One region of the Brachybacterium huguangmaarense genome, then DNA from elsewhere that is predicted to be linked to it. Evidence: riboswitches for the same ligand, from Rfam matches in the RefSeq annotation. Region 1 holds a riboswitch; the other holds the start of a gene.
The links. Region 1 has a riboswitch for thiamine pyrophosphate ahead of thiM (hydroxyethylthiazole kinase). Riboswitches for the same ligand answer to the same signal wherever they lie in the genome.
Positions count from the first base shown of each region.

Region 2: another riboswitch for thiamine pyrophosphate. It lies ahead of BRM3_RS14335 (ECF transporter S component); the one in region 1 lies ahead of thiM (hydroxyethylthiazole kinase).

Region 1 is NZ_CP107020.1:330,074-345,850, reverse strand. Features, by position in the region: gene BRM3_RS01655 (ROK family transcriptional regulator) at 1-376, opposite strand, end outside; gene BRM3_RS01650 (MFS transporter) at 548-2,038, shown strand; gene BRM3_RS01645 (M23 family metallopeptidase) at 2,248-2,859, shown strand; gene BRM3_RS01640 (DinB family protein) at 2,996-3,748, shown strand; gene BRM3_RS01635 (hypothetical protein) at 3,829-4,329, opposite strand; gene BRM3_RS01630 (trans-sulfuration enzyme family protein) at 4,727-5,860, shown strand; gene BRM3_RS01625 (transporter substrate-binding domain-containing protein) at 5,891-6,748, shown strand; gene BRM3_RS01620 (amino acid ABC transporter permease) at 6,755-7,423, shown strand; gene BRM3_RS01615 (amino acid ABC transporter ATP-binding protein) at 7,407-8,189, shown strand; gene BRM3_RS01610 (Bax inhibitor-1/YccA family protein) at 8,310-9,266, shown strand; gene cls (cardiolipin synthase) at 9,337-10,824, shown strand; gene BRM3_RS01600 (hypothetical protein) at 10,837-11,721, opposite strand; TPP riboswitch at 11,798-11,896, shown strand; gene thiM (hydroxyethylthiazole kinase) at 11,887-12,738, shown strand; gene BRM3_RS01590 (thiamine phosphate synthase) at 12,740-13,489, shown strand; gene thiD (bifunctional hydroxymethylpyrimidine kinase/phosphomethylpyrimidine kinase) at 13,521-14,399, shown strand; gene BRM3_RS01580 (thiaminase II/PqqC family protein) at 14,411-15,112, shown strand; gene BRM3_RS01575 (glycoside hydrolase family 3 N-terminal domain-containing protein) at 15,323-15,777, opposite strand, start outside.
Region 2 is NZ_CP107020.1:3,096,831-3,112,607, reverse strand. Features, by position in the region: gene BRM3_RS14355 (ankyrin repeat domain-containing protein) at 1-172, opposite strand, end outside; gene BRM3_RS14350 (MFS transporter) at 182-1,012, opposite strand; gene BRM3_RS14345 (ArsR/SmtB family transcription factor) at 1,005-1,679, opposite strand; gene BRM3_RS14340 (ATP-binding cassette domain-containing protein) at 1,719-3,848, opposite strand; gene BRM3_RS14335 (ECF transporter S component) at 3,845-4,471, opposite strand; TPP riboswitch at 4,551-4,656, opposite strand; gene BRM3_RS14330 (M13 family metallopeptidase) at 4,686-6,689, opposite strand; gene BRM3_RS14325 (hypothetical protein) at 6,748-7,557, opposite strand; gene BRM3_RS14320 (ADP-ribosylglycohydrolase family protein) at 7,682-8,782, shown strand; gene BRM3_RS14315 (endonuclease/exonuclease/phosphatase family protein) at 8,782-9,543, shown strand; gene BRM3_RS14310 (PIG-L family deacetylase) at 9,614-10,429, opposite strand; gene BRM3_RS14305 (glycosyltransferase) at 10,420-11,679, opposite strand; gene BRM3_RS14300 (GNAT family N-acetyltransferase) at 11,689-12,765, opposite strand; gene BRM3_RS14295 (class I SAM-dependent methyltransferase) at 12,896-13,495, shown strand; gene BRM3_RS14290 (DUF2087 domain-containing protein) at 13,718-14,230, shown strand; gene BRM3_RS14285 (hypothetical protein) at 14,279-14,731, shown strand; gene BRM3_RS14280 (Dps family protein) at 14,992-15,525, shown strand; gene BRM3_RS14275 (DUF899 domain-containing protein) at 15,645-15,777, opposite strand, start outside.

The sequences.
Region 1 (15,777 bases):
CGACGAGGCGGTCGGGCGAGGTGCCCGCCTCGAGATCGCGCTCGCACGCCGCGAGGATCGTCCCGGTCAGGTCGACGATGACGGCCCGCACGCGGGTGCGCGTGACGTGCACCCCGATCGCACGCCGCGACCGCGGGACGAGGCGGTGCAGCACGGCCGGCTTGCCGGGGCCCGCGCTCACCGTGCCGGCCTCCTCGACGAGGCCGCGCTCGCCGAGGCGCGCGAGGATTTTGGTGACGGCCTGCGGGGTGACGTCGAGGGCCTCGGCGATGTCGTGGCGGGCCATCGGGTTGCCTCCGCGCAGGAGGGCGAGCACGCCGGCGTCGTTGACGCCGCGCACGAGATCGAGATGGGCTCCGCTGCTCACCCGAGACATTGTGGCCCACGCGGGCCACGGGCGGGGTCCGCGCGGCTTTCCCGGGGGCCGGGCGGGGTCCGCGCCCGACGGCGTGTCCGGTGCCCCGGCGCGCTCTGTGTCGCACCGCACGGGCGATGGCGGGGGAGGGGGCGTTGACATATAGCAACAGCGTTGGCTTATCGTGGTCGCGTGACATCAGCACGACTCGACCCCCGTTCTCTGACCCAGCGTCTGCGCCCCCGGCTCCCGCGCCGGGCAGAGCGCCCGGAGCTCGGCTCCGCACACCCGGCCCCGATCAGCCCGGCACGCCGCCGGCTGGCCCTGTTCGCCCTGGCCCTCGGCGGCTTCGGCATCGGGTCGAGCGAGTTCGTCTCGATGGGGCTGCTGCCCGGCATCGCCCACTCGCTCCTGCCGGGCCTCATGTCCGCCTCCCCCGAGGCCGGCATCGCCCAGGCGGGCCTGGCCATCAGCGCGTATGCGGCCGGTGTCGTCGTGGGCGCCCCCACGGTCGCGCTGCTCGCCGTGCGCATGAGCCGCACGAAGCTCATCGTGCTGCTGGCCGCCGCTCTGCTCGCGGGCACCGTCCTGTCGGCGCTCATGCCCACCTTCGAGCTGACCGTGCTCGCCCGCTTCATCGCCGGCATCCCGCACGGCGCCTACTTCGGCGTCGCCTCCCTCATCGCCGCCTCCCTCATGGGAGAGGGCAGCCAGGGCAAGGGCGTCGCACTCGCCCTGTCGGGCCTCACGGTCGCCAACCTCATCGGCGTCCCCCTCCTGACCGCCTTCGGCCAGGGACTCGGGTGGCGCATGAGCTACCTCATCATCGCCGCCGTCTTCATCGCGACGATCGCCCTGCTGAGCCTCAGCGTCCCGCCGCAGGAGCGGCCCGCCGAGCGCAGCATCCTCGAGGAGCTGAGCGCCTTCCGCTCCAAGCAGGTGTGGGCCGTGGCCGGCATCGCGGCGGTCGGCTTCTCCGGCAGCTTCGCGATCTACAGCTACATCGCCGACATCTCCCAGCACGTTGCGGGCACCACCGCCGCGTTCGTGCCCGTCGTGCTCGCGTGCGCGGGCCTCGGCATGACGCTCGGCAACCTGCTGGGCGGCTGGGCCTCCGACCGCTCGGGCACCCGCACCCTGCTGATCGGCTTCCCGGCGTACATCCTCGCGCTCGTCGCGCTGTTCCTGTTCGCCTCGTCGGCCCCGGGGCTGCTGGTCACGGTCTTCTTCGTCAACCTCGCCAACTCGATGGTGACGCCGGCCGTGCAGACCTGGCTGATCCGCGCCGCCGGCCGGTCCCAGGTGCTCGGCGCCTCGCTGAACCACGCGGCGTTCAACGTCGCCAACTCCCTGGGCGCGGCCCTCGGCGGCGCCGTGATCTCCGCGGGCCTGGGCTTCCGCGCCCCGGCCGTGGTCGCGATCTTCCTCGCCGCGTGCGGCTTCGCCATGGTGCTCACGACCCTCGGCGCCCAGCGTGCGCTCGTGAAGCGCCGTGCCCACGCCATGAGCAGGGTCGTCTCCCTCGACTCGCTGCGCGGCCTGGGCGGCGCGGGCGTCGGCGCGGTGCGCGGCCGTGAGGCCGACGCCCGACGCGGCGAGCGCCTCCACGCGACCACGGGGGCGATCCCCGCGATCACCGGGGCCATCCCCGTCACGACGGGCGCCCTCCCGGCCGTCTGCTGAGACGACCGGCCCCGGCGCGGCCGGGACGGTGAGCCCTCCACGACGACACCTGTCGGCCTCACGGCCGGCAGGTGTCGTCGTCCTGTGCGGGTGTGCGGCGAGGCCCCGGTGCGCGCGATGCGTATCGTGGCCTGGACCGAGGTCGAGCCTCGTGCGGGGCCGAGCGGGCCCCGCGGCGAGACGTCGCCGAGCGACGAGGAGACTGCACGATGACCGCCTCCCTCGACATCGCGTACCCGTTCACCGGGTGCTGGATCGCGCGGTACAGCCCGGCCAGCCGGGTGCCGAGCCACGGCACGCGCATGCTCGCCTCGAGCTACGCCATCGACTTCGTGCCGACGTCCGAGGACGGACGCACGGCGCCGATCACCCTCGGCTCGCTCGTGCGGCCCGAGCCCGCCGACAGGTTCCCCGGCTTCGGGCGCCCGAACCTGGCGCCTCTCGGCGGCGTCGTCGTCGCGGCGCACGGCGGCGAGCCGGATCATCCGGCCTATCGAGGGCTGCCGTCGGTCGGCTACGCGCTGACCCAGCACCGTCGGGCCGCCGCGGGATGGGTCGCGCTCGCCGGGAACCATGTCCTGATCGAGCACGGCGGCATCGTCGTCGCCCTCTGTCACCTGCGCCGGGGAAGCATCCGCGTGCACGCGGGCCAGCAGGTGACCACCGGCGACCTGCTCGGCGACTGCGGCAACTCGGGCAACAGCACCGAGCCCCACGTCCACGTCCAGGCGATCGACGACCGGGAGGTCGAGCGCGCCCGCGCCGTGCGCGTGACGTTCGGAGGGACGCTGCCGCGCGACGGCGAGATCGTCCGCGCCTGAGCCGCGCGCGGCGTCGGTGCTAGCGTCCGGGTACCGGACGGGCGCCGCCCGACGCCGGACTGCTGGCGGCGGACTGCACCGGGACCGCGGGCCGAGCCGTGCCTCGCGGCGGCCGTCGACCGGACCAGGAGGCACCATGCCCGAGGAGCTCCGCCGCTCCGTGGCCTTCCGCGGGGCGCACTTCGTCCAATGCCGGCTCGACGGCGTGGTGATCCGTGACTGCGACGTCACGGGGCTGCAGATCGTCGACTCGCTCGTGCACGACGTCTCCGTCTCCGGCGATCTGCGGCACGTCGTGGTCAACGACGTGGACGTGACCGCGTACGTCGAGGGCGAGCTGGACCGCCGGCATCTCGAGCGGGTCCTCGTGCGGGAGGCCGAGACCCCCGACGCCTGCCGGCGGCTCTGGCCCCACGTCGCCGAGCTGTGGGCCGGCACGCTGCGCCGTGCCCGGCAGCTGCTCGAGGCGCTCCTGCAGCAGCGGGTCGGCGACGAGTGGCCCTTCGTCGAGACCCAGCGCCACCTGCTGTTCTGCAGCGACGCGTGGGTGGGCAGCGCCGTGCTGGAGGAGGATCGGCCGTATCACCCGCTCGGCTACCCCGACTCGGGGTACCCGCCCGAGAAGGCGGCGGAGCTCGGCCTGACGCTCGATGCCAGACCCACGCTGGACGAGGTGCTCCGGGCGCGCGAGGCGCGGGCGGCGGTCGTCGGACGCGTCATCGCGGAGCTCGACGACGACGGGTTCCGGCGGATCTGCGGGCGCCGGCCCAGCCCGGAGTATCCCGACCAGGAGTACACGGTGGGTCGCTGTCTCCGGGTCGTGCTCCGCGAGGAGATCGAGCACCGCCGCTACACCGAGCGCGACCTCGTCGCGCTCGACCACCGCTGACGCCAGGACCTGAGCCTCCGGGGACCGCCAGGAGCTGCCGCCGTGCGGGCCAGGGCCGCGGGGAGACCGGGCCGAGACGGTCAGCGGGGGAGGAGCGGGACGGCGCCCTCGCGGGCGTCGCGCGACGCGCCTCCTCCGCCCGCCGAGCGCGGGCCGCGCGTGCGGTGCACCCCGGCCTGGCGCGCCCGGCGCACGGTGTTCAGCAGCATGCGGCGCAGACCCGTGAGGGAGTCGGCCGCGAGCGCCACGAGGATCGCGGAGACGACCGAGACCACGAACGTGCCGGTCGCCGTGCCGAGCAGGCCCAGATGCGCGGCGAGCGTCCACGAGCCCGCCGCGGCCGCACCGCCCGTGGTCAGGTCGCGCAGCCGCAGCGAGCGCACGCTCTCGGCGGGAGCGGGCGCCGCCGAGGCCGGCGCGGTCTCGTCCGCCGCGAGGCGTGTGCTCGCGACGACGGAGGCCTCGGCGACGACGGGCATCGGCCCGGTGCCCAGCGCGCGCAGCACACCGGTCGCGGTCGCATCGCGGCGGGGAAGGTGGTGGAGCGGACGAACGGGCTCGAGAACGGCGGACGACGGCATGGCTCAAGCCTGACGCACGCGGGCGCGCGCCACGCCGCGCGCCCGCGGAGGCCTCGTGAGGCATTCGCGAAGACCCGTGCACACCCCGGCCCGGTCGTGATCGGCGCCACCGGCCCGGACTCCCGCCGGACACCGCCGTACCCGCACCCGCACCCGCACCCCGCGCTCGTCCGCGCGACGCGCGCCCCGGAGCCCCGCTGCGGACCGTGCGGTCACCGCTGCGGTCCGCCGTCGGACATCGGCGCGCGGCGGCGTGGCTGGCGGGCGCCCGCGCCGCCCCGACTCACCCCGGCCCCGTCACACTTCGTCATCGGTGTTTATGAGGAGCCCAAGCTGAGCCTTAGGCTCGTGCGAGCGCCCCGCGCATCCCGCCCGCACCCCCTCAGGAGGACTCCCCGTGCACATCGACACCATCGCCGTGCAAGCTCTGCGCGATCACGAGCACGGTGCCGTGGTTCCCCCGATCCACCTCGCCTCGACGTTCGAGCTCGACCCCGCGACCGAGGACGGCGCCTACGCCTACCAGCGCGGCTCCAACCCCACGCGCGCCCAGCTCGAGACCGTGATCGCGGCGCTCGAGGGCGCGCGGCACGGCTTCGCGTTCGCCTCGGGCATGGCGGCCACCGGCGCGGCGTTCTCGCTGCTCGCCGGCGGCGACGAGGTGATCCTGTCCGCGAGCGTCTACGGCGGCACCTACCGCTTCGTCGACAAGGTCTTCCCGGGCCGCGGCGTCACGGGGCGCTTCGTGACCGACCTGGGGGACCTGACCGACGCGGACTTCACCGAGCACACGCGCATGGTGTTCGTCGAGACCCCGGCCAACCCGACCCTGCGGATCACCGACCTGCGGCGCATCGTCGACCTCGCGCACTCCCACGGCGCCCTCGTGGTCGTGGACAACACCTTCATGACCCCGGTCCTCCAGCGTCCGCTCGCGCTCGGCGCCGACGTGGTCGTCCAGTCGGCCACGAAGTACCTCGCCGGCCACTCCGACCTCCTGGCCGGCACCGTCACGACCGACGACGACGAGCTCGCCGAGACGTTCGCGCTCGCCCAGAAGGCGCTCGGCGGCGTGCTCTCCCCGTTCGACTCCTACCGGCTGATCCAGGACATCAAGACCCTTCCGCTGCGCCTCGAGCGCCAGCAGGCCAGCGCCGTCGAGATCGCCGCCCACCTCGCCGCCCACGAGGACGTGGCCCGCGTGCTCACCCCCGGCTCCTTCAGCGAGGCCGAGGCCGTGCTGCACGCGAGCCAGGCGAGCGGACCGGGAGCTGTGATCTCCTTCGAGCTCGCCGAGGGACTGGACCGCGTCGCGTTCCTGCGCGCCCTGCGCTTCCCTGCCTACGCGGTGAGCCTGGGCGGCGTCGAGTCGCTCATCTGCCGCCCCGCGACGATGACGCACGAGGCGATGACCCCCGAGGACCGCGCCGCCGCCGGCATCGGCGACGAGCTGCTGCGCCTGTCCGTGGGCATCGAGGCCGTCGCCGACCTCGTCGCCGATCTCGACCAGGCCCTCGCGGCCGCCCGCTGAGCCGTTCCGCCCATCCCACCAGGAGTCCCCATGACCTCGTCGATCCGACCCACCCGCCGCGGCGCCCTCGCGCTCGGCTCCACCGCCGCCCTCGCCGCCCTGCTCGCCGCATGCGGCCCGAGCCAGAACCGCTCGGAGGACGGCAGCGTCGCGAGCGACGGCGGGACGGCCGCCACGGACGACCTGCTGGCGTCCATCACCTCCTCCGGCACGGTCCGGATCGGGATCGAGGGCACCTACAAGCCGTACGCGTACCACGACGACTCCGGCACGCTCGTCGGCTTCGAGAAGGACATCGCCGACGCCATCGCCTCGGGGCTCGGCGCGACGCCCCAGTTCATCGAGACCGAGTGGGACTCCCTCATCGCGGGGCTCGACGTCGGCAAGTACGACATCGTCATCAACAACGTCGGCATCACCGAGGAGCGCGAGAAGAAGTACCTGTTCTCCGAGCCGTACGCGAAGGTGTCGGGGCGGGTCGCCGTGGCCAAGGACTCCGACATCCAGACCCTCGCCGACGTCAAGGGCCGCACCGCCGCCCAGACCGCGACGAGCAACTGGGCGCAGGCGATGACCGACCTCGGCGCCCAGATCCTGCCCGTGCAGGGCTTCGCCGAGGGCGTCGAGCTGGTGGTCCAGGAACGCGCCGACGCGATCGGCAACGACCTCGTCTCCTTCACGACCTACCTCCAGGAGCAGCCCGACGCGAACATCCGCCTGCTCGACGAGGAGCTGCCCACCGACTCCGTCGTCGGCGTGATCATGCCCAAGGGCCAGGAGGACCTGCAGGCCAAGATCGACGAGATCCTCGACGGCATGAAGTCTGACGGCTCCCTCTCGGCGATCTACCAACAGTGGGTGGGCACCGACCTGACCCCGCAGGGCTGATCGGGCATGGTCCGCGCCCTCGAGCTCTGGGTGGGCTCGCTGCCGCGCCTGCTGGAGGCGACCATCTCGGTCACCGTCCCGCTGTCGCTGCTCTCCTTCGCGATCGCGCTCGTGCTCGCGGTGGTGGTCGCGCTCGTGCGCCTGTACGGGCCGCGACCGCTCGCCGGGATCGCCTGGCTGTACGTGTGGATCTTCCGCGGGACCCCGCTCGTGGTGCAGCTGTTCATCGTGTTCTTCGGCCTCCCCAACGTGGGCGTCGTGCTGCCGGCCTTCGCGGCCGCGGTGGTGACGCTCGCGCTCAACACCGGCGCCTACGCCTCCGAGGCGATCCGCGCCGCGATCCTGTCGATCCCGCGCGGTCAGTTCGAGGCGGCCCAGACCCTGAACCTGTCCCGCCGCGCGACGTTCTTCCGGGTGGTCGCGCCGCAGGGGTTCCGGATCGCCCTGCCGCCGCTCACCAACGACTTCATCGACCTGGTCAAGGGCACGTCGCTCGTGTTCGCCATCACCATCGTCGACGTGTTCCAGGTGGGTCGGCAGATCGCCGCCTCGACCTTCGAGCCGCTCATCCTCTACGTCGAGGTCGCGGCGATCTACCTGGTCATCGTGTCCCTGCTGAGCATCCTGCAGGGCTGGCTCGAGAAGAGGGTGTCCCGCCATGTCCGCACGACCTGAGAGCCCCGGCGCGGCCGGGGCGCGCCCGCCGCTCGTGCTGCGCGGCATCCGCAAGACCTTCGGGCCGCTCGTGGCACTCGACGACGTGTCCCTCGAGATCCCGCGCGGCAGGACCACCGTGCTGCTCGGGCCGTCCGGGTCGGGCAAGTCGACGCTGCTGCGCTCGATCAACCTGCTCGAACGCCCCGATGCGGGCACCCTCGACTTCGGCGACGGCGCCGTGACGCTCGGCGGACGGCTGACCGGGCGCACCGTGCGGGCCGTGCGCGGCCGCTCGACCATGGTCTTCCAGCAGTTCAACCTGTTCCCCCACCTCACGGCGCTCGGCAACGTGACCCTCGCCCCGGTCAGCACGCGCGGCCTGCCGCGGGCCGAGGCGGAGGAGCTGGGACGGACGCTCCTGGCCAAGGTCGGGCTCGCCGCCAAGGCCGACGCCTACCCGGACCGCCTCTCGGGCGGTCAGCAGCAGCGGGTCGCGATCGCCCGGGCGCTCGCGATGGAGCCCGACGTGCTCCTGTTCGACGAGCCCACCTCCGCGCTCGACCCCGAGCTCGCCGCCGAGGTGGTCGAGGTGCTCGCGGACCTCGCCCAGGAGGACCGCACGCTCGTGGTCGTCACCCACTCGCTCGCCTTCGCCCGCCGCGTGGCCGACAAGGTCGTGTTCCTCGAGGACGGGCAGGTGCTGCTCGACGGCGGCCCCGCCGACTTCTTCGAGAGCAGCGACGAGCGGCTGCGCCGCTTCCGCGAGGTCGTCGCCTCGGTCTGAGCGCCCACGCCCTCCAGGCACGGATCAGGCCCTCCCGATACGATGGAGACGCCCGGGGCGCGGTCGCACGACCGCCGCTCCGCACGCGCTCCCTGACGTCCCGGCCCCTAAGGAGGAGCCTTGGCTCGCCACAACATCGTGTTCGGCAAAGACCGAGCATTCACATCCAGCGGCTATGCGGGCTTCTCCGGCTCCCAGGTCGACGACCGGTCGCAGGGCGGCTACGGCCAGGCCGGCTACGGCCAGCAGGCGCCCGCCCAGCGAGGCTACGGACAGCCCTACCCGGCGCAGCCGGGCCACGGGCAGCAGGCGCCCGCCTCCCGCGACGACCTCGAGGCGCTGTACGCCCGTCCCGCCGCGACCGGCTACGACACCGGGCGCATGACCATGCGCGACGCCCTCAACGCGATCACGGCCACGCTCGGCACGATCATCGTGGTCGGCTTCGCGGTCGCCCTGCTGCCGGTCGTGCTCGGCGCGGTCGCCGGCTCCGAGGGCGAGGTGGCGGGCGTGGGCCTGGCCTCGACCGCCATGTTCATCGGTCTCCTCGGCGGCACGGTCCTGGCCCTCGTCAACATCTTCAAGAAGAACCCGTCGCCCGCGCTCGTGATCGCCTACGCCGCCTTCGAGGGCCTGCTCCTCGGCGGCATCTCCGGCGTCATCGACTACTCCTACTCGGGCCCGAGCGTCGCCCTGCAGGCCGTCGGCGGCACCCTCGCGGTCGCCGGCACGGTGCTCGTCCTGTTCCGCGCCGGGGTGCTGCGCACCTCGCCGCGCCTGACCAAGATCTTCATGATCGCGATGATCGGCTACCTCGTGTTCGGCGTCGTCAACATCGGGGTCATGATCGCGACCGGCACGAGCCTGCGCGACGGGCTGCTGGGCCTCGCGATCGGCGCGATCGCCGTGGTCCTCGCGTCGTACTCGCTCGTGATGGACTTCGAGGACATCACCCACGGCGTGAAGAACGGCGTCCCGCGCCGCATGGCCTGGCGCTGCGCCTTCGGTGTGGCCGTCACCCTGGTGTGGATGTACCTGGAGATCCTGCGCATCCTCGCGATCCTCCGCAACAACTGACATCAGATCCACCGGAACGGGTCCGAGCGCCGCGAGGCACCGGGCCCGTTCCCGCACGAGAGAGACAGGGATGGACGCCGCCTGGCACTGGATCTCTGCGCACGGGGTCACGCTGGCCAGCTCGATCCTGCTCGTCATCGACGTGGCCCTGCGCGTCCTCGCGGTCTTCGTGGTGCCCCGCAATCGGCGCCCCGGCTCCGCGATCGCCTGGCTGCTCGCGATCATGGTCTTCCCGCTCGTCGGCTTCCCGCTCTACCTCATGCTGGGCAAGGCGCAGCTGCCCCGCAAGCGCCGTGAGAAGCAGCGGCTCGTCAACCGCCTCATGCACGAGCGTGCCGAGGAGATCCCCGACTCCGACCTCGATCAGGGCAGCCCCAGCTGGCTCCAGTCCGCGGTCGCCCTCAACCGGAACCTGGGCGCCTTCCCGCTCACGGGCAACAACTCCGTGGACCTGCACATCGACTACGACCTGACGATCGAGGAGATGGCGCGGGACATCCGCACGGCCGAACGCAGCGTCAACGCGGTCTTCTACACGATGGGCCTCGACGCGGTCACCGCCGACTTCTTCCGCGCCATCGGCGAGGCCGCGGACCGCGGAGTGACGGTCCGCCTGCTCTACGACTACTGGGGCTCGGCGGGCCACCGTCGCCCCTACAAGGCGATGCAGCGCTTCCTCGACCAGCACGGCATCGAGCACTACCCGGCGATGCCCATCAAGCCGTTCGCCGACGGCGCCTTCCAGCGCCCGGATCTGCGCAACCACCGCAAGATCCTCGTGATCGACGGGAAGGTGGGATGGCTGGGCAGCCAGAACGTCATCTCGCGCGACTACGACAAGCGCTCCAACATCCGTCGCGGCCTCCGGTGGCAGGAGACGATGGCCCGCATCACCGGGCCCATCGTCTCGGAGATGAACCTGCTGTTCGCGACCGACTGGTACTTCGAGTCCGACGAGATCCTCGCCGAGGCCGAGCTCGTCCATCCGCAGCCCGACACGGCCGGCGAGCTCGAGTGCCAGATCGTGCCCTCGGGTCCCGGCTTCGTGCTCGAGAACAACCTGCTGCTGTTCGACCAGCTCTTCTACTCCGCCGCCGAGCGGATCGTCGTGGTCTCGCCGTACTTCGTGCCCTCGGAGTCGATGCTGTACGCGCTCATCACCGCGGCCGGGCGCGGCGTCGACGTCGAGCTGATCGTCTCCTCGACCGCCGACCAGTTCCTCGTGGGCCACGCCCAGCGCTCGTACTACGAGGAGCTCCTCGTCGCGGGCGTGCGCATCCAGCTCTACGAGGAGCCCTACATCCTGCACGCCAAGCACGTCACGATCGACGACTTCGTGACCGTGATCGGCTCGTCCAACATGGACATCCGCTCGTTCCTGCTCGACATGGAGTCCTCGCTCATGATCGGCGGCAGCGACTTCATGCAGCAGATGCGCGACGTCGAGGCCGTCTACCGCGAGCGCAGCACCCGGCTCGACCTCGAGACCTGGCGACGCCGGCCGTTCCTCGCGCGCTCGCTCGACGACATCTGCCGGATGGCCTCCTCGATCGTGTGAGCGCTGCGGGGCTCAGCCGACGACCTGCAGGGAGTCCAGGATGTCCTGGAGCTCCTGCATGTGGTCGGGGTGGTCGGCCGCGACGTCCGAGACCACGGCGCTCGGGCCGCCCGGGGTGTCGACCACGATCGAGGTCACGCGCGACTCGTCGGTCGTCTTGAGCCCGGCGTCGAAGTGGTAGGTGGCCTGCACGATCCACCCCGGCGTGCCGTCGACCGTGGTGGCCTCGGTGCGGTAGTCCGTGACGGTGGGGGTGTCCCCGAAGTAGTCGATCAGGCCCGCCGACGTCACGTAGCACTGGAAGATCGTGACGGCCGCCTGCTCGGCCCCGGGGTAGTCGCCCTCGGCCTGCGGCCAGGTCACGCGGCCCACGTTCACGACCGAGTACCAGCTGCCCTCGACGTTGCGCGCGTACCCGGCCGCGTCGGTCATGTAGGCGAGGTCCCCGCTGCCCCAGTTGAAGGTCCACGTCGAGGGGCGCGTGTACTCCAGGCCCCCGCCGCGCACCTTGCCGGCGGGCTGGGCGGAGGTGGACTGCTGCGGCAGCACCGTGCAGTCCGACGTCGGCGCCTGCGTGAAGATCGGCGGCGGCGGCGCGAGATCGGGGTCGTTGGGGTCCGGGACGTACTCCGACTGGCCGCTCGCGGTGCCCGTCGCGGGCTCGGCGTAGTCGGTGTCGTCGCCGAAGGCGTCGCGGAAGAGGGTCTGGGACAGGACCAGGGCGACGATCGCGATGATCGCGACGCTCGCGCCGATCACGGTGAGGATCATGGCGCGGGACCGCGAGCGCGAACGCTCGTCGGGCACGGGCGCCTGGGCGGGCGTGCGAGGCGGCGGGGTCGCGAAGTCGGGCAGGCCGGGGTCCGACGGCTCGTCGTGCCGCTCCGGATCCGCCATGTCGCGCCCCCTCCTCGGTGTCCGGCGCCGATTCTCGCACAGGCCGCCTGAGCCCCCGCCCGCTTGCTAGGGTCATGGACGTGACACGGGGTGCCGTCCCGCCGGACGGCTGAGAGCACACCCGTCGAACCTGATCTGGTCAGCACCTGCGAAGGGATCGTCACGATGAACGCATCGTCCGCCGCCTCACTCCTGCCGTCCGCCGGCGCGCCGTCCTCCGGGGCGCCATGGATCGCCTGCCTGGGCCGCGTGCGCGAGGCCGCGCCGCTCGTCCACTGCCTCACCAACACCGTGGTCCAGCAGATCACGGCGAACGCCCTGCTCGCGGCGGGCGCCTCGCCGGCCATGGTCGACCATCCCGAGGAGGCGCCGCTGTTCGCGGCCGCCGCGAGCGGGGTGCTCGTCAACCTCGGCACCGTCTCGCCGCATCAGGTCGAGGCGATGCCGCGCGCCGCGCGCGCCGCGGCCGAGAGCGCGACGCCCTGGGTGCTCGACCCCGTCGCCGTGGGCGGCCTGCCCGTCCGCACCCGCCTTGCGCACACCCTGACCGCGATCGGCCCCACCGCGATCCGGGCGAACGCCTCGGAGGTGCTCGCCCTCGGCGGCGTCGGCGACGGCGGCCGCGGGCCCGACTCGACCGCCACGCCTGACGTCGCCCTCGACGCCGCCCGCGCCCTCGCCCGGGACACCGGTGGCGTGGTCGCCGTGTCGGGGGAGCGCGATCTCGTCGTCTCGGCGGGGCGCACCACCTGGATCACGGGCGGCGACCCTCTCCTGACGCGCGTGACGGGCACCGGCTGCGCGCTGGGCGCGATCACCGCCGCGGTGCTCGGCGCATGCCCGGCGGCGGACCCGCACGACGCCGTGGTCGCCGCGCACGCCCTCGTGGCCGCGGCCGGGTCCCGCGGCGCTCACGGCGCGACCGGGCCGGGCTCGTTCGCCGTGGCCTGGCTCGACGCCCTCGGCGCCCTCGCGCCCGACGACGTGGTCGCCGCGGTCCTCGTCGAGGAGTCCTGAGGTGCGCGGGGCCCTCGAGCTGGCCCGTCGCACCGACTGGACCGTCTACCACGTGACCGACACCGCCCTCTCGGGCGGCCCCGACCGGGTGCCCGCGATCGCGGCCGCGGCCGTGCGGGGCGGCGCCGGCGCGATCCAGGTGCGGGACAAGCGCGCGGGTGAGATCGAGATCGCGCGCCTCGTCCGCGCCTGCCGCGCCGCGATCGCGGACGCGGTCGGGACCGAGGCCGCGGGCAGGGTCCGGCTGTTCGTCAACGACCGGGTCGACGTCGCCGTCGGCGAGGGCTGCCACCTCCACATCGGGCAGGACGACGCCGACCCCGTCGAGGCCCGCCGCGCGCTCGGCGACGACCTCCTGCTCGGGCTCTCGGTCTCGACGCCCGCGCAGGCGGCCGCGGCCGTGACCGCCGGTCTCGCCGACGTGCTCGGCATCGGCCCGGTCCGCGCCACCGACACCAAGCCCGATGCGGCCGCCCCGCTCAGCGTGGCCGGCGTCGCCGCGTGCGTGCGAGCCCTCGAGGCGGCCGCGGCGCGCCCGGCCGCCGTCGCCATCGGCGGCATCGACGTCGAGCTCGCGCACGCCCTCGGCCCCACCGGCATCGACGGGATCTGCGTCGTCTCCGCGATCGCCGTCGCCCCGTCCCCGGCCGATGCCGCCCGCACCCTGGGAGAGGCCCTGAGGTCCGGGCGCGACAGTCGCCCGGATGACCACCTCCCCGAGCCGTCGGACCCGACGGCCCCCACCCGCTGAGGCCACGCCTCACCGACCGAAGGATCCGCGCATGCGACCGCCCACAGCCCTCTCGATCGCCGGCACCGACCCCAGCGGCGGCGCCGGCATCCAGGCCGACCTCAAGACCTTCACGGCGCTCGGGGTGTACGGCACGAGCGCAATCACCGCGCTCGTCGCCCAGAACACCCAGGGCGTGCAGGAGGTGCGCGACGTCGACGCCGCCTTCGTCCGCACCCAGGTGGACAGCGTCATCGACGACATCGTCATCGACGCGACCAAGATCGGGATGCTCGGCACCGCTGCCGTCGTGGAGGCGGTCGCCGACATCGTCGGCGCCCGCGGCGCCGACCTCGGCACGATCGTGCTCGATCCCGTGATGGTCGCGAGCAGCGGCGACCCGCTGCTGTCCGCGGAGGGGGCCCAGGCGCTGCGCGAACGACTGCTCCCGCTCGCCCACGTGCTCACCCCGAACCTGCCCGAGGCGGCGCATCTGCTCGGCGAGGCCGTCGCCGCCGACGTCGAGGAGATGCGTGCCCAGGCGCTGCGGCTGCATGCCCTCGGCGTGCCCGTCGTGATCCTCAAGGGGGGCCACCTCGGCGGCGACGAGGTGGTCGACGTCGTCGTGCACCCCGGCGGCACCGACCTGCTGCGCGGCCGCCGCGTGCCCACCCGCAACACTCACGGGACCGGCTGCACCCTGTCCTCCGCGATCGCGGCGCAGTACGCGCGCATCGCCGAGTTCTCGCGCGCGGGCGAGCTCGGGGAGATCGGCGACCGCGGCGCCCAGGACGACGACCTCACCGTCATCGCCTCGGCCCGTGAGTTCCTCGCGAGCGCGCTCGACAACGCCGTGGACTGGGAGCTCTCGCGCCACCCCGAGACCGGCCACGGGCCCGTCAACCACCTCATCACGCTCGCCGAGGACTGAGGGAGCCCCCGATGGACGACGCCCTCGACACGATCGAGCCCGTCGGCCCCGTGACCCGGCGGCTGTGGGACGCCACCGCCGCGACCCGCGCCCGCATCGACGAGCTGGAGTTCCTGCGCACCCTCGCGAGCGGCACCCTCGCCCCCGAGGCGTTCGTGCGCTACCTCCAGCAGGACACCCTGTACCTCGCCGACTACCGGCGCGCCCTCGCGATGCTCGCGGCACGTGCCGACGACCCGGCCGCGAGCGGGCTGTGGGCGGCGAGCGTCGCGGAGGCCGTCGCCGAGGAGGGCGTCCTGCACGCCGCCCTGCTCGCCGACGAGCGCCTCGCGCCCCACGTCGAGACCGAGCCCGAGGCCTCCCTCGTGACGCGTGCCTACGCCTCGTCCCTGCTCGCGGCCGCCGCCTACGAGCCCTACCCGGTGGGGGTGGCCGCGGTGCTGCCCTGCTACTGGGTGTACGCCGAGGTGGGGACGCGCCTGGCCGCACAGGCCGCGGGCGTCGGAGCCCATCCCTATGCGACGTGGGCCGCGGCGTACGGCGATCCCGCGTTCGTCGACGTCGCCCGCCGCGCCGTCGCCGAGCTCGAGCGGGTCGGCGCCGGATGCGACGCGCCGCTGCTGGCCCGCGTCGAGCGCGCCTTCGCCGACGCGACGCGGTTCGAGGAGCTGTTCTGGGCCTCGGCGGCTGCGGGAGAGAGCTGGTCGCGCTGAGGTCCGGCGCGCGCCTGCGGGAAAAGGTAGCCATATGGTCGGGCGAGGCCCCCACAGGGGTCGGCTGACCATATGCCTACCTTTTCCCGCAGCACGGCCTCAGCGGATCCCTCGGAGACGCTGAACGGGACGGCGGACGGGGCCCGCAGGGGCTCGCCCAGCCACAGACGCCCGCTGTCAGCAGAACCCCCGCCGCCCGGCCCGAATCCGTCAGGGCAGGAGGCCGAGCGCGTCCTTGACGGCGAGGACCCGCGTGACCGACTCGCGCACCCGCTCGGCGTGGGCCTCGTCGGCCTGGGCCCAGGCCACGATCGCGTCGGCCAGCGTTTTCGCGAGGCCGGGGTCGGCCGTCAGCACGACGTCACCGCCCGCCTCGAGGAAGCGCGTCGCGCGCTCGCCGACCGGCACGTCCTGGACCGCGGCCGCGGCCCCGATGTCGTCGGTGACCGCGAGCCCCGAGAAGCCGAGGTCGCTGCGCAGCAGGTCGGTGACGATGGCGCGCGAGAACATCGCGGGCGCCTCGGCGTCGAGACGCGGGTAGCGGGCGCTCGAGAGCATGACGATCCCGGCTCCGGCGGCGATGCCGCTGCGGAAGCCCTCGAGCGACGTCGAGTCGGCGTCGGTCTCGCGGTCGGTGATCCCGGAGGTCGAGACGTCGGTGTTGC
Region 2 (15,777 bases), 470 kb from region 1:
AGGCCGCGAGCATGAGCAGCGAGTTGCCGTCGGCGTCGCGCATCGTGGCGGGCGCCCCGGCGTCGAGATAGGGCAGGACTCCGGCGGCGTCGCCGCGGCGGCACGCGTCGAACAGGGAGTGCGCGAGGGCCACGGCATCGTCGTCTGCGGGGGAGGCGTTGTTCGAGGTCACCGACCCAGGCTAGCGACAGCATCCTGCGACGGCGCACAGGCGGCGCCCGCCGGCAGACCGCCGACCGCTCAGCTGGCGGCGAACCGGCCCGTCCCGGGATCGGTGGTCGCGGCGTCGGACGGGCCCACCGGGGAGATCGGCCACGGGGTGATGCGCGCACGCCGGGCGGTGACGGCGATCAGGACCACGGCGGCGGCCGCGCATCCGGCGGCGCTGAGCGCGAGGATGGCCTGGTAGGGCCAGGCGGCGACGAGGACGGCGCCGGCGGCGATGGAGGCGGTGGTGGGCACGGAGGCGAGCATGTCGTAGCCGGCGGCGGCACGTCCCATCACCGCGTTCGGGGTGCGGCGCTGGAGGAGCGTGACGTAACAGGCCGGCGCCGATGATGGGCCCGATCAGCCGCAGGGCCTGCTTGACCGTGGCCAGCAGGCCGTTGACGGGGCCGACCTGGTCGATCGGGAGCGTCGCCTGCACGTGACCGGTCATGGCGGCGTTGAAGATGATGGTGCTGAGGCCGTACCACATCGCGACCGCGAACAGCAGCCACAGCCGGTCGGGCCCGTCGACGAACCACAGGGTGCAGACGACCGCGGCGCTGATCAGCTTGACGGTGATCATGACCGTCCGGCGGGGCAGGCGGTCGACGAGGACTCCGGCGAGAGGGGCGAGCAGCCCGGGCGCCGCCATGGCGAGCACGGTCATGCCGGCGATGGCGTTGCTGCCGGTCAGGGTCTTGGCCCAGATGCCGAAGACCAGCAGCAGCGTCCAGTCGCCGAACATGGACAGGGTCTGACTGGCGAGCAGGAGGCGGACGTCGCGACGCCGCAAGACCTCACGCATGGGTCTGTCCGTCACCGCCCGGCGCCTCCGCGGCCGGCTCATCGTCCGTGGTCGGGCCCTCGGCTGCGTGCCGGTCGGGACGGGGCATCAGGTAGGCGAGGACGTCGACGACCCGGGACCCCTCCGGCGCCTCCCCGGCGAAGGTGCGCTGCTGCAGCGGGGCGAGGAGTGCGGCGATGGAGGATGACAGACCCTGCAGCTCGGCCTCGGTCATCCGGATCGACCAGGACGACGAGGACGCGGACGTCCGCCACGGCTCGCTCGACCGGTGCTGCTGGTACGCGCGGATGCGGTCGATCTTGCCGGCCTCGACGACGGCCTCGAGGGCCTCTGCGGCCGACCGTTCGGCGGGGCTGTCCCCGGCGTCGATCCGGGTGCCGAGCGCGACCCACCGCCACGGACGGCTGCGGCCGTGACCGCCCTCGGCCTCCTCGACGAACCCGAACCGCGCCAGCTGGCGCAGGTGGTACGAGCAGGACGCCGCCGAGTCGCCGAGGGCCGCGGCGCACTCGCTCGCGGTCAACGGTCCCTCGGCGATCAGCAGGTCCATGATCTGCAGCCGGCGCGGATGCGCCAGCGCCCGCAGCTGATCGGGGCGCTGCAGGCTCCGCAGCGGCAGGCCGTGGTCCTCGACGATGGCAGGCGGGGCGGGAGGGCGAGTCGACATGTATCGAAAGATATCTTTCGAAAGAGACCTTTTCAAGCCTTAGCCGACGAGAGCGCGGGCGATCCAGGGCCAGACGAGAAGGACGAGACCGACCGCGCCGCCCACCGCATCGGCCGCGGTGAAGGGGCTCGGCATCGCCCAGGTGCGGGTGTGGGCGGTCGCGAAGCCGCGCGCATCCATCGCGATCGCCTGCACGGTCGCCGAGCGGATCGCGGTCACGAGCATGCCGAGCGTGGCCGAGGCGTAGGGGCGCAGGCTCCATCGCGGGGCGAGGCCGCGCAGCCGTCGCGCCTCCATGAGGATCCTCCAGCTGCGACGGAAGGTGCTGAGATGGGCCAACCCCGCCGTCGAGCCGACCACGATGCGCGCGGGCAGATGCGCCCGTTGGCCCAGGGCGTCGCCGAGCCGGGTGGGGTCGAGGCTGCCGAGCATGAGCACGCCGGGCAGCACGAGCGCCCCGATCCGCAGGGCCTCCCGGGCGGCGAGCTCCCAGGCAGCGGCGCTCCCGATCGAGGCGGGGGACAGCAGCACGACCGACCACGCGACCGTCGCCATCGCGAGCACGGTCGGCAGGACCCGGGGCGCGGCGGCGCGCAGCGAGCGGACGGCCAGCGGCGCGAGCACCACGATGGGCGCCATCACGAGCGCGCCCACGGCGGGGGAGTCGACCGCGAACGAGCCGATCATCGCGAGCAGCCCGATCGCGAGCATCGTGAGCTGGTTGAGCCGCGCCGCCGGCGCCGCCCGGCGGCGCAGGCGCGCGGGCTGTGCCGCGGGTCCTCCCGCCAGCTCGACGCGCTGGTCGGCGCGCGCGGCCAGGACGGGGTCGTGGGTCGCGGCGACGACCGTGCAGCCCTGCGCGCGGGCGGTGTCGAGGAGATCGAGGACCGCCGCCGCGCGTCGGGCGTCGAGCCCGACCGTCGGCTCGTCGAGCACGAGCAGCGCGGGCTGCGCGGCGAGCGCCGCCGCGATCGCGAGGCGGCGCTGCTCCCCGCCCGAGAGGGTGAACGGGTTGGCGCCGGCCAGGGCCGCCAGGTCGGTCGCGGCGAGCAGCCGGTCGGCGATCGAGGCATCGGACACCCAGAGCGAGGCGAGGATCTCCTCGCGCACGGTGCCGGCCACGAAGGAGTGCTCGGGGTTCTGGGGCACCATCGCCCGCCGCCGGGCCTCGGGGCGACGCACCGTCCCGCCGGCCGGCTCGTCGAGGCCGACGACGAGGCGCAGCAGGGTCGACTTCCCGGCGCCGCTCGGCCCCGTGATCGCGACCAGCGCGCCGGGCGGGGCGTGCAGCTCGAGATGCTCGGCCAGGAGGCGGCCGGTGCCGTCGGGATGCACGACCGCGACGTCCTCGAGCGCGAGCACCTCGGCGACGTCGGCGTCCCCGGCCGTCGCCGGCTCGGCGACCGTCGCCTGCGCAGCGGCCGTCTCCTGCGCAGCGGCCGTCGCCGGGGCGGGCAGCTCGAGCCCGGCCGCGAGCAGCGTCTCGCGCTGCTCGGCGAGCAGGGTGCGGGGATCGCCGTCGGCGAGGATCCGGGCCTGGGGGCCCAGCACGAGCAGCCGGTCGGCCAGATCGAGCCACGGCTCGACGCGGTGCTCGGCGATCACGACCGTGCGCTCGCGGGCGAGGGTCGCGACGGCCTCCCGGACCTCGTGCGCGCTCGCCGGGTCGAGCATCGAGACCGGCTCGTCGAGCAGCAGCACCTCGGGGTCGAGGGCGAGGGCGCCGCTCAGGGAGACGCGCTGGAGCTGGCCGCCCGAGGTCTCGAGCGGGCCGGCCGCCTCGTCGACGTCGGGGACGAGGTCGGCGAGCACTCCGTGCACCCGCTCCCAGATCTCCGCTCGCGGCACCGACCGGTTCTCCGGGCCGAAGGCGACGTCACGGCCGACGGTCTCGGCCACGACCGTGTGCTCGGGCTGCTGCAGGACCAGGCCGCGCCGAGCCGAGCCGTCGACCCGCCCGCTCAGGTCCCCGGACTCGTCGTCGAGCAGCCCCGCGAGCGCGAGCAGGACCGTCGACTTGCCGCTGCCGCTCGCCCCGGCCAGCAGCACGGTGCTGCCGGGCTCGAGGCGCAGGTCGAGGTGGTCGATCGTGGGCAGCCGACGGCCGGCGGGGCGCCAGCTGAGGTCATGGACCTCGAGCGCCCCGCCGACGCGTGCACGGGTCGTCACACGAGGTCCCGTGCCGCCCGCTCCCGCCCGATGGGGAAGGCGTTCAGGACGCCCGTCCGGGCGAGCAGGCGCCCGAGGGGGAGGCAGACGAGGGGGCTGATCACGGCTCCCGAGAGCGCCATGAGCGCGAGGTAGACGAGCTTCCAGGACAGCGCCCAGGACACGGCGCTCGTCGCGAAGGCCTCGTAGACCCACTCGAGTCCGGCCGCGACCACCCCCGCGAGGGCGAGGGCGCCGATGCCGAAGCGCCGGTACGCGAGCAGCGCCAGGCCGATCTCGACCCCGAGGCCCTGGGCGAGGCCCGAAATCATCGTCGTGTACCCCCACTGGTTGCCGATCAGCATCTCCACGAAGGAGGCGATGAGCTCGGCCAGCAGGGCCGCGCCGGGGCGGCGCACGATCAGGCCCGCCAGGATCGCCGGCAGGAACCAGACGCCCGCGAGGACCCCGGCGGCGGGCGCGAAGGCCGCCGTGATCGAGTTGATCGGGTAGTAGAGGTAGTTCAGGCCCAGGAACACGACGCCCATCGCGATCCCGATCGTGACCGTGACGGTGACGTCCACGGTGCGGAACCCGCGCCGGCGGTCCGTCCTCTCGTGCGGTGTGGCCTTCGTCGTCGTCATCATGTGCTCCTTCCGTCGAGGAAGGGTCGTGACGCGACGCCGACGGCGGGCGCGAGAGCCCGCCGCCATGCGGCGCGTCACGAGAGAAATCCCGACTCCCTACGCCGGTGCAAACCGGATCAGGTTCGAGGGTCTGCGCCGTTCGCGCACTCTCAGCACCCCGTGGTGCTCCCCTGTCAGTGGATGACGAGGACCACCCTACCGCCCGCGGGCCTCACCAGATGCGGACCCGGCGTTCGGGTGCGAGGTACATCGCGTCACCCTCGGTCACGTCGAACGCCTCGTAGAACGCGTCGATGTGCGCGGCCGGCACGTTGCAGCGGAACTCGGCGGGGGAGTGCGGGTCGGTCGCCAGGCGCCGGATCGACTCCTGGGGCCGGTTCTTGCCGCGCCACACCGTGGCCCACGACCAGAACAGGCGCTGCAGACCGGTCATGCCGTCGAGCACGGGCGGCTCCTCGCCCTCGAAGTGCGAGAGGTAGGCGGCGACGGCGATCGACAGGCCGCCCAGGTCGCCGATGTTCTCGCCGATCGTGAGGGCGCCCGAGACGTGGTGGGTGTCGTCGAGCTCGCGCGGCGAGAGCGCCGAGTACTGCTCGATGAGCGCCGCCGTGCGCTTCTCGAACTCGCGACGGTCCTCCTCGGTCCACCACGAGCGCAGGTTCCCGTCCCCGTCGTACTTCGAGCCCTGGTCGTCGAAGCCGTGCCCGATCTCGTGGCCGATGACCGCGCCGATGCCGCCGAAGTTCACGGCGTCCTCCGCGTCGGCGTCGAAGAACGGGGGCTGCAGGATCGCGGCCGGGAACACGATCTCGTTGGCGCCGGGGTTGTAGTAGGCGTTGACGGTCTGCGGCGTCATGTGCCACTCGTACGGGTCGATCGGGCCGCCGACCTTGCCGAACTCGTAGGCGGCGTCGAAGCGCCGGCTCGCGCGCACCGAGGCGACGAGGTCGGCGGGGTCGACCACGAGTCCGTCGTAGCTGCGCCACTGCTCCGGGTAGCCGATCTTGGGGGTGAAGCGCTCGAGCTTCTCGAGCGCCTTGTCCCGCGTGGCCGGCGTCATCCAGTCGAGCGAGGAGATGGACGTGCGGTAGGCGGCGAGCAGGGAGTCCACGAGACCCTGCATGCGCTCCTTGTGCGAGGCCGGGAAGTGGCGCTCGACGTACTCGCGGCCCACGTCGAAGCCGACGGCGCCCTCGACGAACGCGACCCCGCGCTTCCAGCGCTCGCGCAGCTCCTCGGCGCCGGACAGCACGCGGCCGCTGAAGTCGAACTCGGCCTCCACGAAGTCCGAGGACAGGTACGGCGCGTACGCGGAGACCGTGTGCAGCGCGAGCCACGTGCGCAGCACGGGCAGCGGCTCGTCGGCGAACAGGGGAGCGGCGCCCGCGAGGAACTCAGGCTGGCCGACGTTGACGACCTCGAAGGCCGAGGCCGCGGCGCCCGTGCCCTCGATGTACGCGTTCCAGTCGAGTCCCGGTGCGGCCTCGCGCAGCTCGGCACGGCCCATGGGGTTGTCGGACTTCTCGGAGTCGCGCAGCCGCACGACGTCCACGTGCGTGCCGGCCAGACGCGTCTCGAGGTCCATGACCGCGCGGGCCTGGGCGGTGGCGTCCCCGTCGACGAGGCCGTCGCGGCCGGGCAGGGCGGCGAGCTGGGCGAGGCGGCCCAGATGGGTCACGTAGGCCTCGCGGATCTCGGCGTACCGGTCCTCGCGGTAGTAGGACTCGTCGGGCAGCCCCAGGCCGCCCTGGTGCAGCTTGACCTGGTAGCGCGTCGAGTCGCGGTCGTCCGTCCACACGTACGCGTGGATCAGGGAGGTGCCGGCGTCGGGCGACGCCATCGCCCGGGTCAGCGCGGTGTGGTCGGACAGGGCGACGATCTCGTCCAGGAGCGGCTCGAGCGGGGCGCGACCGGCGCCCTCGATCGCCTCGGTGTCCATGAACAGCCGGTAGAGCGCGCCGATCCGCTCGGTGGGCGTGGACGGGTCGGCGGGGACCTCGGCGCTCGCCGCGTCCTCGACGATCTCGCGGACCTGGCTCTCGGACAGGTCGCGCAGGCGCCGGAACTCGCCGTCGCTCGACCGGTCGGCGGGCATCACGTGGTCGCGCAGCCACGCGCCGTTGACGTGCCCGAACAGGTCGTCCTGGAGGCGCTGGGAGTCATCGACCCCGGAGCGGTCGAGGCCGGCGGCGAGAGTGGTGTCATCAGAGGACATGGGCGGAGGGTCCTTCCAGAGGGGCGGAGCGAGGGGGCGACGGAGAGGCCGGGACGGCTCAGACCGAGAGCGAGGCCAGCAGGGCGAGGGCCGCGGTGAGCAGACCGATGCCCAGGGGCGCGAAGGCCCAGGCGGAGTGCAGACGGTCCGAGGGCGCCCGCCGCACGAGCATGAGGGTCGACAGGCCCGAGGCGATCGACAGCACGATGGTCGCGACGGCCATCACGGGCGCGGCGGTGATGAGCACCGTCGCCCCGATCTGGAACAGGACGAGACCCACCACGTCGAGCAGGCGCATGACCATCGTGCGGCCCACCGAGACCTTCTCGAGCAGGAGCGTCGCGACCATCTCCTGGGACCAGTCCGACGGGCTCGCGATGCGACGCCGCGAGGAGACCAGCTGGGCGGTGGTCAGAGCGACCCAGACGACGGCGCAGCCCACGCCGATCCACAGCCCGATGGGGCCGTGGGGCTGGGCCGGCCACAGCACGAGCGCCCACAGCACGACGGCCAGGCGCAGGATCTCGTCGAGCACCGAGCGGGCCGTGACGAGCGCGGGATGGACCGACAGGCGCCGGTCCCCGCGCTGGACGACGAGGCCGGTGACGACGAGGGACGCGAGCTGGAGACCGCCGAGCACGAGGCCCAGCAGGGCCACGAGCGGCGTCGACGGGGTCGAGGCGAGCGCCGCCAGGACCACGATCACGCCGAAGGCCGGGACCACGAGCGCGAGGATCGAGAAGCCGCGGACGAGCCCGGTGACGATGTCGGACCCGGTCGGGCCGTGATCGTGACCCGTGTGGTCGTGGGGATCGCTGCCGCACGCGTCCGGATCGGCGGCGGGCGAGGGGGTGGATGTCGTCGACATGGGGCTCCTTCGTTGCCGCTCCAGCCTACCGGGGCGCCCCGGCATCCCCCTGGAGGCGGTCCGGGCGTCCGGCCGGTGCGCGGTCGTGGCTGTGGCATGCGCCGATGTGTGGAACGATGACCCGGTGGGCGAGATCCAGGGTCGCGGGGATGCGGCGGCAGACGTGCGCGCGCAGCGTGCCCGGGCGGTGGGCTGCGTGGTCGCGGCGGCCACCGGCGACGCCCTCGGCGCGCCGTACGAGTTCCAGGCGCCGATCCCCGCCTCCGACGACGTCGCGATGACCGGCGGCGGCATCCTCGGCTGGGAGGTCGGCGAGTGGACCGACGACACCTCCATGGCGATCGTGCTGCTCGAGGCCGCCGCCTCGACCCCGGACGGGCATGACCTGCGCGTCGAGTCCACCCTCGACCAGGTGGCCCGCGAATGGTATTCGTGGTCCAAGGGCACCCCGGACATCGGCACCCTCACCTCGCACGTCGTCGAGCGCGCCGCGGACGCCGCGCAGGCGGCGGGACGCTCGGTGCCCCGCGCCCAGGACTTCCGGGCCGCGGCGATCGCGGTGCACGAGGAGTCGACCCAGAACGCCGGCAACGGCTCCCTCATGCGCACCCATGTGGTGGCCCTGCCCTACCTCGACCGCGACGACGACGTGCTGCACGAGGCGGTCCTCGAGATCTGTCGGCTCACCCACTACGGCGAGGAGGTCGAGGAGGCGTGCGTGCTGTGGACCTTCGCGGTCCGCCACGCCATCCTCACCGGTCGGCTCGACATCCGCGTGGGACTGGTGCGCCTGAGCCCCGAGCGCGCCGAGCTGTGGGCCCAGCGCATCGAGGAGGCCGAGGCGGCGCCGCCCGCGACCTTCGGACGCAACGGCTGGGTCGTGCACGCCTTCCAGGCCGCGTGGTCCGCGATCCATCGGGCCTGCCCCACGATCCCCGAGGGCAAGTTCGCCCAGCGCACCGCGATGACCGACACGCTCGACGGCGCCGTGCGCGCCGGCTACGACACCGACACGGTGGCCTGCATCGCCGGCGGCCTGCTCGGCGCGGCGCTCGGCCACAAGTCCGTCCTGCCCGAGTGGCGCCGCGCCCTGTTCGGATGGCCCGGCTACGAGGTCAGCGAGCTCGCGAACCTCGCCGAGCGCGTCGTCGACCTCCCCGTCCCCGCGTCCCTCCCCGAGGCCCCCGTCGTGCTCGAGGGCGAGCCGCCGCTCGCCGCGCTCTGATGGACGAGCCCGCCGCGCCCCTCGTGCCGGAGGCCGCCGCGCCCCGGCGCACGCTGCGCATCCTGAGCTGGAACATCTGCGAGCTGCGAGGAGACCTCGGCGCCCTCGTGGCCGCCATCGGCGACATCGCCCCCGACATCCTGCTCGTGCAGGAGGCTCCCCGGCTCGTGCTGCCGCAGACCCGTCTGGACTGGTTCGCCCGACGCATCGGCCGTCGCGTCCTGGTCGGCGGACGCTTCGGACGCGGGCTCGCGATCCTCGCGACCGACGAGGTCGCGCGCCAGCTGGTGCGGTCGGGCATGCACCGGGTGTCCCAGCGCATCACGGACGGCAAGTCCACCTATCCCCGCGGGGTGGCGGCGGTGCGGCTGTCGACCGGTCCCGGCGCCGAGCTCGTCGTCTCGTGCATCCACTTCGCCCTCCAGGAGGACAACCGGATCGTGCATGCACGCCACGTGCAGGAGCTCGTGCGCGGCGCGGGCGCCCCCGTCGTCGTCGGCGGGGACCTCAACGAGGTGGGCAGCGGTGCCGCGCGCACCCTGCTGGGTCAGGCGGCGCGGGACACCGGCGACGACGCGCACGGCGGCACGTTCCCCGCCCGCCGACCGCAGCGGCGCATCGACGCGCTCTACGCGACGCCCGACGTGCGGGTGCTCGGCGCACGGACTCTCACCGAGAGCGCCTCCGTGCCCGCAGAACGCTTCCGCGAGGCCTCCGACCACCTGCCGGTGCTGCTCGAGATCGAGGTCCCGGCCTTCTGACCGCCGCCGCCCGGGCGACGTCCGCGGCACGGCCGGCCTGCCAGGCGGGCCGGCCTGTCAGCCCGGCCTCTCAGTCCGCGTCGTGCACGCGCACCCCGGCGCCGAGCGGGAGCCGGTGCTCCTGGCCCCCGCTCAGGCGCAGCCCGATCGAGTCGGTGCGCCTGTCGGGAGCCAGCAGCGTCAGCTGGGTGCGGTGCGCGTCGAGCGCGCCGCGCACGGCGGCGGCGGTCCCGGGCAGCTCACGGTGGGCGAAGACGCCGTCTGCCGATCCGTGGCCCTCCTCGTTGTAGCTCTCGACCTCGACGAAGGGGACGCCGGTCGCGGCGGAGGCCTCCGCGGTGAGCTGGTGGACGAGCACGTGGTCGGGGTGGCCGTAGGTGCCGCCGTCGTCGTACGAGACGAGCACGTCGGGACGCTCGTGCTCGATGGCGGCCACGAGGTCGGCGAGCGCCTCCTGGTGCGGGCGCCGCGTGAAGGCGTCGTCGCCTGTGCCCTCGGCGGGGCCGGCGATCTGCGGGGTCACCCAGCGCATGCCCGAGTCGCGGTAGCGGCGCGGCGCGGCGCCGGGGGCGAGCGCGGGCGGGGTGCCCAGCAGGTGCCGTCGCGCGATCCCGAGGGCGGAGGCCGCGCCGTCGAGCTCCGCCATCCGCACCTCGTCGAAGAGACGGGTGTCCCCTGCCGGGATCGAGCCGGGGATCGTCTCGCCCTCCTCGCCGCGGGTCGCGGTCACGAGCACCACCTCGGCCCCGCGGGCGGCCAGGTGGGCCAGCAGGGTGCCGGTCGAGAGGGACTCGTCGTCGGGGTGGGCGTGCACGGTGAGCACGGTGCGGGCGGCATCGAGCAGGGCCCACGGATCGCGGGGCTCGGCGGTGGGCGTCACGGGCATGGGGAGTCCTTCCGCAGGCGGGGGAGGGCGGACGGCGGCAGCGGGCCGCCGTCGAGGACGTGGCGGTAGACCGCCTCGAGGTCGGCGGCGCTCGCCGCCCATGAGCGGGACTCGGCGAAGGCCCGGGCCGATCGCGCCATGCGTCCGCGGGCGTCGGCGTCCTCGAGCACGGTCTCGACGGCGTGCGCCCAGACGTCGGCGTCGCGGCTGTCGAGCACGAGGCCGCCGTCACCGATGGCCTCGGCGACCCCGCCCGCGCAGCGCCACGCGACGACGGGTGTGCCGCACGCCTGCGCCTCGAGGGCGACGAGGCCGAAGGTCTCGGACCAGCTGGGCAGCAGCAGGATGCTCGCGGCGCCCATGAGATGCGCGAGCTCGGCCCGCGAGACGGAGCCGAGGAACTCGACCCGGTCGCGCACGCCGAGCCGCTCTGCCTGCCGGGCGAGCTCGTCGGGGTAGGCGGCGAAGTCGTCGGAGGCGCCGCCGGCGAGCAGGAGCCGGGCGCCGTGGGCGCTCTCGAGCCGCGCGAGCACCTCGATCGCGAGGTCGGGCGCCTTGAGCGGCTGCAGGCGTGCCGCGAACAGCAGCACCGGCTCGGCGGGCATCTCCGCGGGCGCCGCCGGGCTGAACGCCTCGGGATCCACGCCGGGTCGCACCACCGCCATCCTCGCCGCGGGTACGCCGTAGCGCTCGTGGACCGTGCCGGCCTCGGCGTCGGAGACGGCCACCACGAGCTCGGCGGCCGTCGCGGCCGCGCGCTCGCCGGCGATCCGGCCGTCCGACTCGGCGGGCTCACCCGCGCCGAGCGAGGTCGAGTCCGCCGGGGCGGCCACCGAGTGGAAGGACTGCAGGAGCGGCAGGCCGCGCTCGCGGGTCACGGGCAGCGCCGCGACGCCGCTGAACCAGTGATGGGCGTGCACGACGTCGTACGGGTCGTCGGAGGCGTCGAGCAGTCGCTCCAGGGAGGCGGTGAAGGGGACGATCGCCTGCTCCATGTCACTCTTGGCGAGAGGCTGCGGGGGTCCCGCCTCGAGGTGGATCAGCCGCAGGTTCGGCTCGACCTCGACGACGGCGGGGGCGTCGTGATCGGCCCGGCGGGTCAGCAGGTCGACCCGATGCCCCCGGCGGGCGAGGGCCGTGGCCTGCTCGAGCACCACCACGTTCATGCCGCCGGCGTCGGCGCTGCCGGGAACGGACAGGGGCGAGGTGTGCAGCGAGATCGCGGCGACGTGGAGAGGGCGGGCGGACATGCACTGATCCTAGGAGTCCGAGCGACGTTCGGGGCGCACGGCCCCGGCGGGGAGGCCGGCGGCCAGACGGCCGCGCATCTGCACCACCTGATGGGGCCTCCCGGTCAGGCTCTGATGCACGCCGTGCGCGGTGACGGCGAGCCCGAGGTGCTCGTACATCGCGATCAGCCCGGCCTCCTCGGCGCGCACCGTGCAGCCGACCGCGCGCAGTCCGAGCCGCTCGGCCTCGCCCCAGGCCCATCCGACGAGCAGACGCGCCCAGCCGCGGCCGCGCTCGTCCACGATCACGGCGACCCGGGACATCTCGAGCGCCCGGTCCCGTGTGACCCGCAGCTTCATCGCGGCGACGACGCGGCCCTCGACCAGGATCGAGACCGCCCGCATGCGACCGGCGAGGTCCTCGCGCAGCGAGTCGACGGTCTCGAGCATCGCGCCCGAGGGCGCCTCGGTGTGCTCGTACTGGGCGAACGCGTCCTGCAGCACGTCGCGCAGGACGGCGGCGTCGTCGGGGCCGAGCTCGCGCACCTCGTGCGGGGGACGCCAGCGCCGCTCGAGGCGCACGAGCGTGATGTCGTCCCCGGTGCCGCTGTGCAGCGGGACGGTGACCTCGCCGAGGTCGGCCATGCCGTGGCGCGCGTACACGGCGACCAGGCCCCGATGGCGCGGCACTACATTGCAGGCGATCCCGTCGTACCCCTCGGCGCGCGCCGTCGCCGTGATCCAGTCGATCATCCGGTCGGCGTGGCCGCGGCCGCGACGGGACGGGAGCACCGCGACCCGCCAGAAGTACAGCAGCCCGGTCCTCTCCTCCGGATGGAGCTTGGCGACCGCGACCGGATCGCCGTGCTCGAGCACGGCGATCGCCCGGCCGCCGCTCCGCAGCTCCTCGGCGATCGAGGCATCCGTCTCGTCCTCGGTGCCGTAGGAGAAGTCGGGCGTCGTGTACTCGGCGAACGCCGCCTGCATGACCGTCCGCACGGTCGAGGCCTCATCGGCGGTCAGCTCGACGATCCGGACGCCGTCCGCCTCGCGCGGGCTCGGCTCGGGCTGGGGCTCTGGGGCTGGGTTCTCCGTGCTGGTCGTCACCGGGCGATCCTAGGCGCCGGCCCGGCGGGCGGCGCCATGGTGACGTCATCCGGCGTCATCCGGGGGCAGGTTCGCCGCGGGCGTAGCGCCCGACGTGGACATCACCGGCCGGGGAGGACAGTGTGGAGGCATGACTATTGCACCCCTGATCGATTGGCACGCGTACAACGTGTCGGCGGCGGGGCGCCCTGCGCGGCGGCAGGTCTCCCGCGTGATCGCTGCCGCCGGAGGGGACGGTCCGGGACGCACGGTCCTGGAGATCGGCGCGGGCGGTGGGGCCGACGCCCTCGAGTTCGCACGGCACGGCTGGACCGTGTACGCCTATGACACCGATGACACCCTCGCCTCGCGCCTCGTCGAGAACACCCGCATGCCCGGGACCGTCTACTTCCGCCACGGCGACGTGGCCGAGGTCGAGGAGTTCCCCGCGGTGGACGCCGTGTTCGCCGCGTACTCCCTGCCGATGCTCGGCGATGCGCTGCCGACCGTCTGGGAGCGCCTGCGGGCGGCGGTGAAGGCGGGCGGGGTGATCGCGGTCGACCTCTTCGGCGACAAGGACACCTGGGTCGAGAACGAGGAGATCGCGACGCTCTCCCTCGAGCAGATCGACGCGATGTTCGAGGGCCTGCACATCGTGCGCCGCGAGGTCCGCGACGAGGACGGCCGGTCCTTCGACGGCGAGAAGAAGCACTGGCACGTGCATTCGGTGATGGCGCGCCGGGCCCGCTGACCCGGCTCCGCCGACACCGCGGCAGGTGCCCCGGGAAAGGCTTGACCGGGGGCTGGACGCGTGCGAGGCTCGGGCCCGGCGATGATCCGTCGCCCAGCCCGCGCCTCGGCCCCAGCCCGAGCGCAGCGGCGAAGGGGAGAGCATCCTCGGATCGGCTCGAGTCCATGACGCGTCCGCGCGCCGTCGCATGCTGGGGATGCCGATCGGTGCGAGGTGACCGCCATGACCCGCAACAGCGACTTCAAGCAGCTCGTCCGTGCCCGTATGGGGCAGACGGGCGAGAACTACACCGCCGCACGCGCCGCCCTGCTCGCCGAGCGTGCGACCGATCCCCGCGGCGAGCTGATCTCGCCGCCCGCCGCGCCGCGTGCCGAGCCGGATCCCGTGGCGGCGCGAGTCCAGCACGAGCGTCTGATCCGGCCGTTCCTGCGGGAGGGTCGGCTCGTGCAGATCCCGAGCCGGCGCCGGGCGCGCTTCGCGGTCATGCTCGAGCTGCTCGCGCGCTTCGCCCCGGGGGACGTCTACTCCGAGGCGGAGGTCGGCGAGATCCTCGGCGTGCTGCATGACGACGTGGCCTACCTGCGACGCGAGCTCGTGGACTACGGGCTCCTCGAGCGCGACAGCCTCGGCGCCTACTGGGTCACCCGCACCATGCCCGCCCGGACCGGCACCATGACCCAGGAGATCACCGACTGGGAGCAGGTATGGCTTCCGCGTTTCCTGGCGAGCGCATAATCGTCGCCATCTGCTGCCGCCGGCGGCGGCCCGAGACGAGGAGGGTCCATGGCTGACACGGGGACGGACGAGGACGGGCGCTTCAGCGACGAGGAGCGCGCGGCGATGAAGCAGCGCGGGACGGAGCTCCGGCGCTCGCGCACCGCCACGGGAGCGGCGAAGCAGGAGGCGGAGGCCCAGGCCCTGGCCGACGCGATCGCGGGCATGGAGGGTGAGGACCGCGAGCTCGCCGAGCTCGTCGAGCGGGCGGTCGCGGACGCCGCGCCGCAGCTGCTCAAGAAGACCTGGTACGGCTTCCCGGCCTGGCACGCGGGCGACGGCAAGGCGATCGTGTTCTTCAAGCCCGCCGCGAAGTTCAAGGACCGCTACGCGACGCTCGGCTTCAACGACATGGCGCGGCTCGACGACGGTGACATGTGGGCCAAGGAGTTCGCGCTGCTGCACGCGAGCGACGAGGTCCGCCGGCGGGTGGCCGAGCTCGTGCGACGGGCGGTCGGCTGAGGACTCCGGACGCGGCGAGGGACACCGGCGCGTCCTCGGGCTCGGTAAGTCCAGCCTGAGCGACCTGATGGTCCGTGTGCGGGTCGTCTGAAGAACATGCAGGTCACAGGCGTGCAGAGGGACGAGGTCAGGTCACCCTAATCTGGACTGAGTCCAAAAAACGTCTGAGTCGGGGTATGCTGGAGGCACCCCGACGGGGGCGGACGCCATGACAGGATCCGCCCGAGACCGTCGATCCGACCGGATGAAAGGACACTGCGATGACCGACACCGACGTGACGCTTCCCGAGAACCACGGCGCGACCCTGACCGACCGCGAGAACGCGGAGAACGGCTTCACCGCCGACGCGACGCTCGCCGACAACCTCCAGGCTGTCCTGGTGGACCTGGTGGCGCTGCACCTCGTGGGCAAGCAGGCCCACTGGAACATCGTCGGCCCGAACTTCCGCGACCTGCACCTGAACCTCGACGAGGTCGTGGGGGTCGCCCGCGAGGGCTCCGACGATATCGCCGAGCGCCTGCGCGCCCTGCACGCGACGCCCGACGGCCGGCCGTCCGTGGTCGCCGCGACCACCACGCTCCCCGAGCTCCCGCAGGGCGAGATCTACACCCACGACGCGATCGACCTGGTCGTGAAGTCGATCGAGGCGACCACCGCCACGATGCGCCGCGTGCACGACGCGGTCGACGAGGCCGACCCGACCTCGGCCGACATCCTGCACGACTACATCCACCAGCTCGAGCAGCAGGCCTGGTTCGTGGGCGCCGAGACGCGCAAGCCGTCCGTGCGCTGAGGACCGACGACGGGGCCGCGCGCCCCGTCGCCCCTCGCGGGGCCGCGTGCCTCGCGAGCCGGAGGCTCCGTGCCCCGTTCGCCCGGGCACGGGGCCTTCGTCGTCTCGGGGCGGCGCCCTCAGCCGTACGTCGGGTACTGGGGCCAGCCGCTCGGGCTGTCCTCGAAGTCCTGCTGCCGCCCGTACACGGCGCGATCCATGATGTGCGCGACCGGCAGGATGGCCTCCGTGCCGCGCTGGCGGGTCGCATAG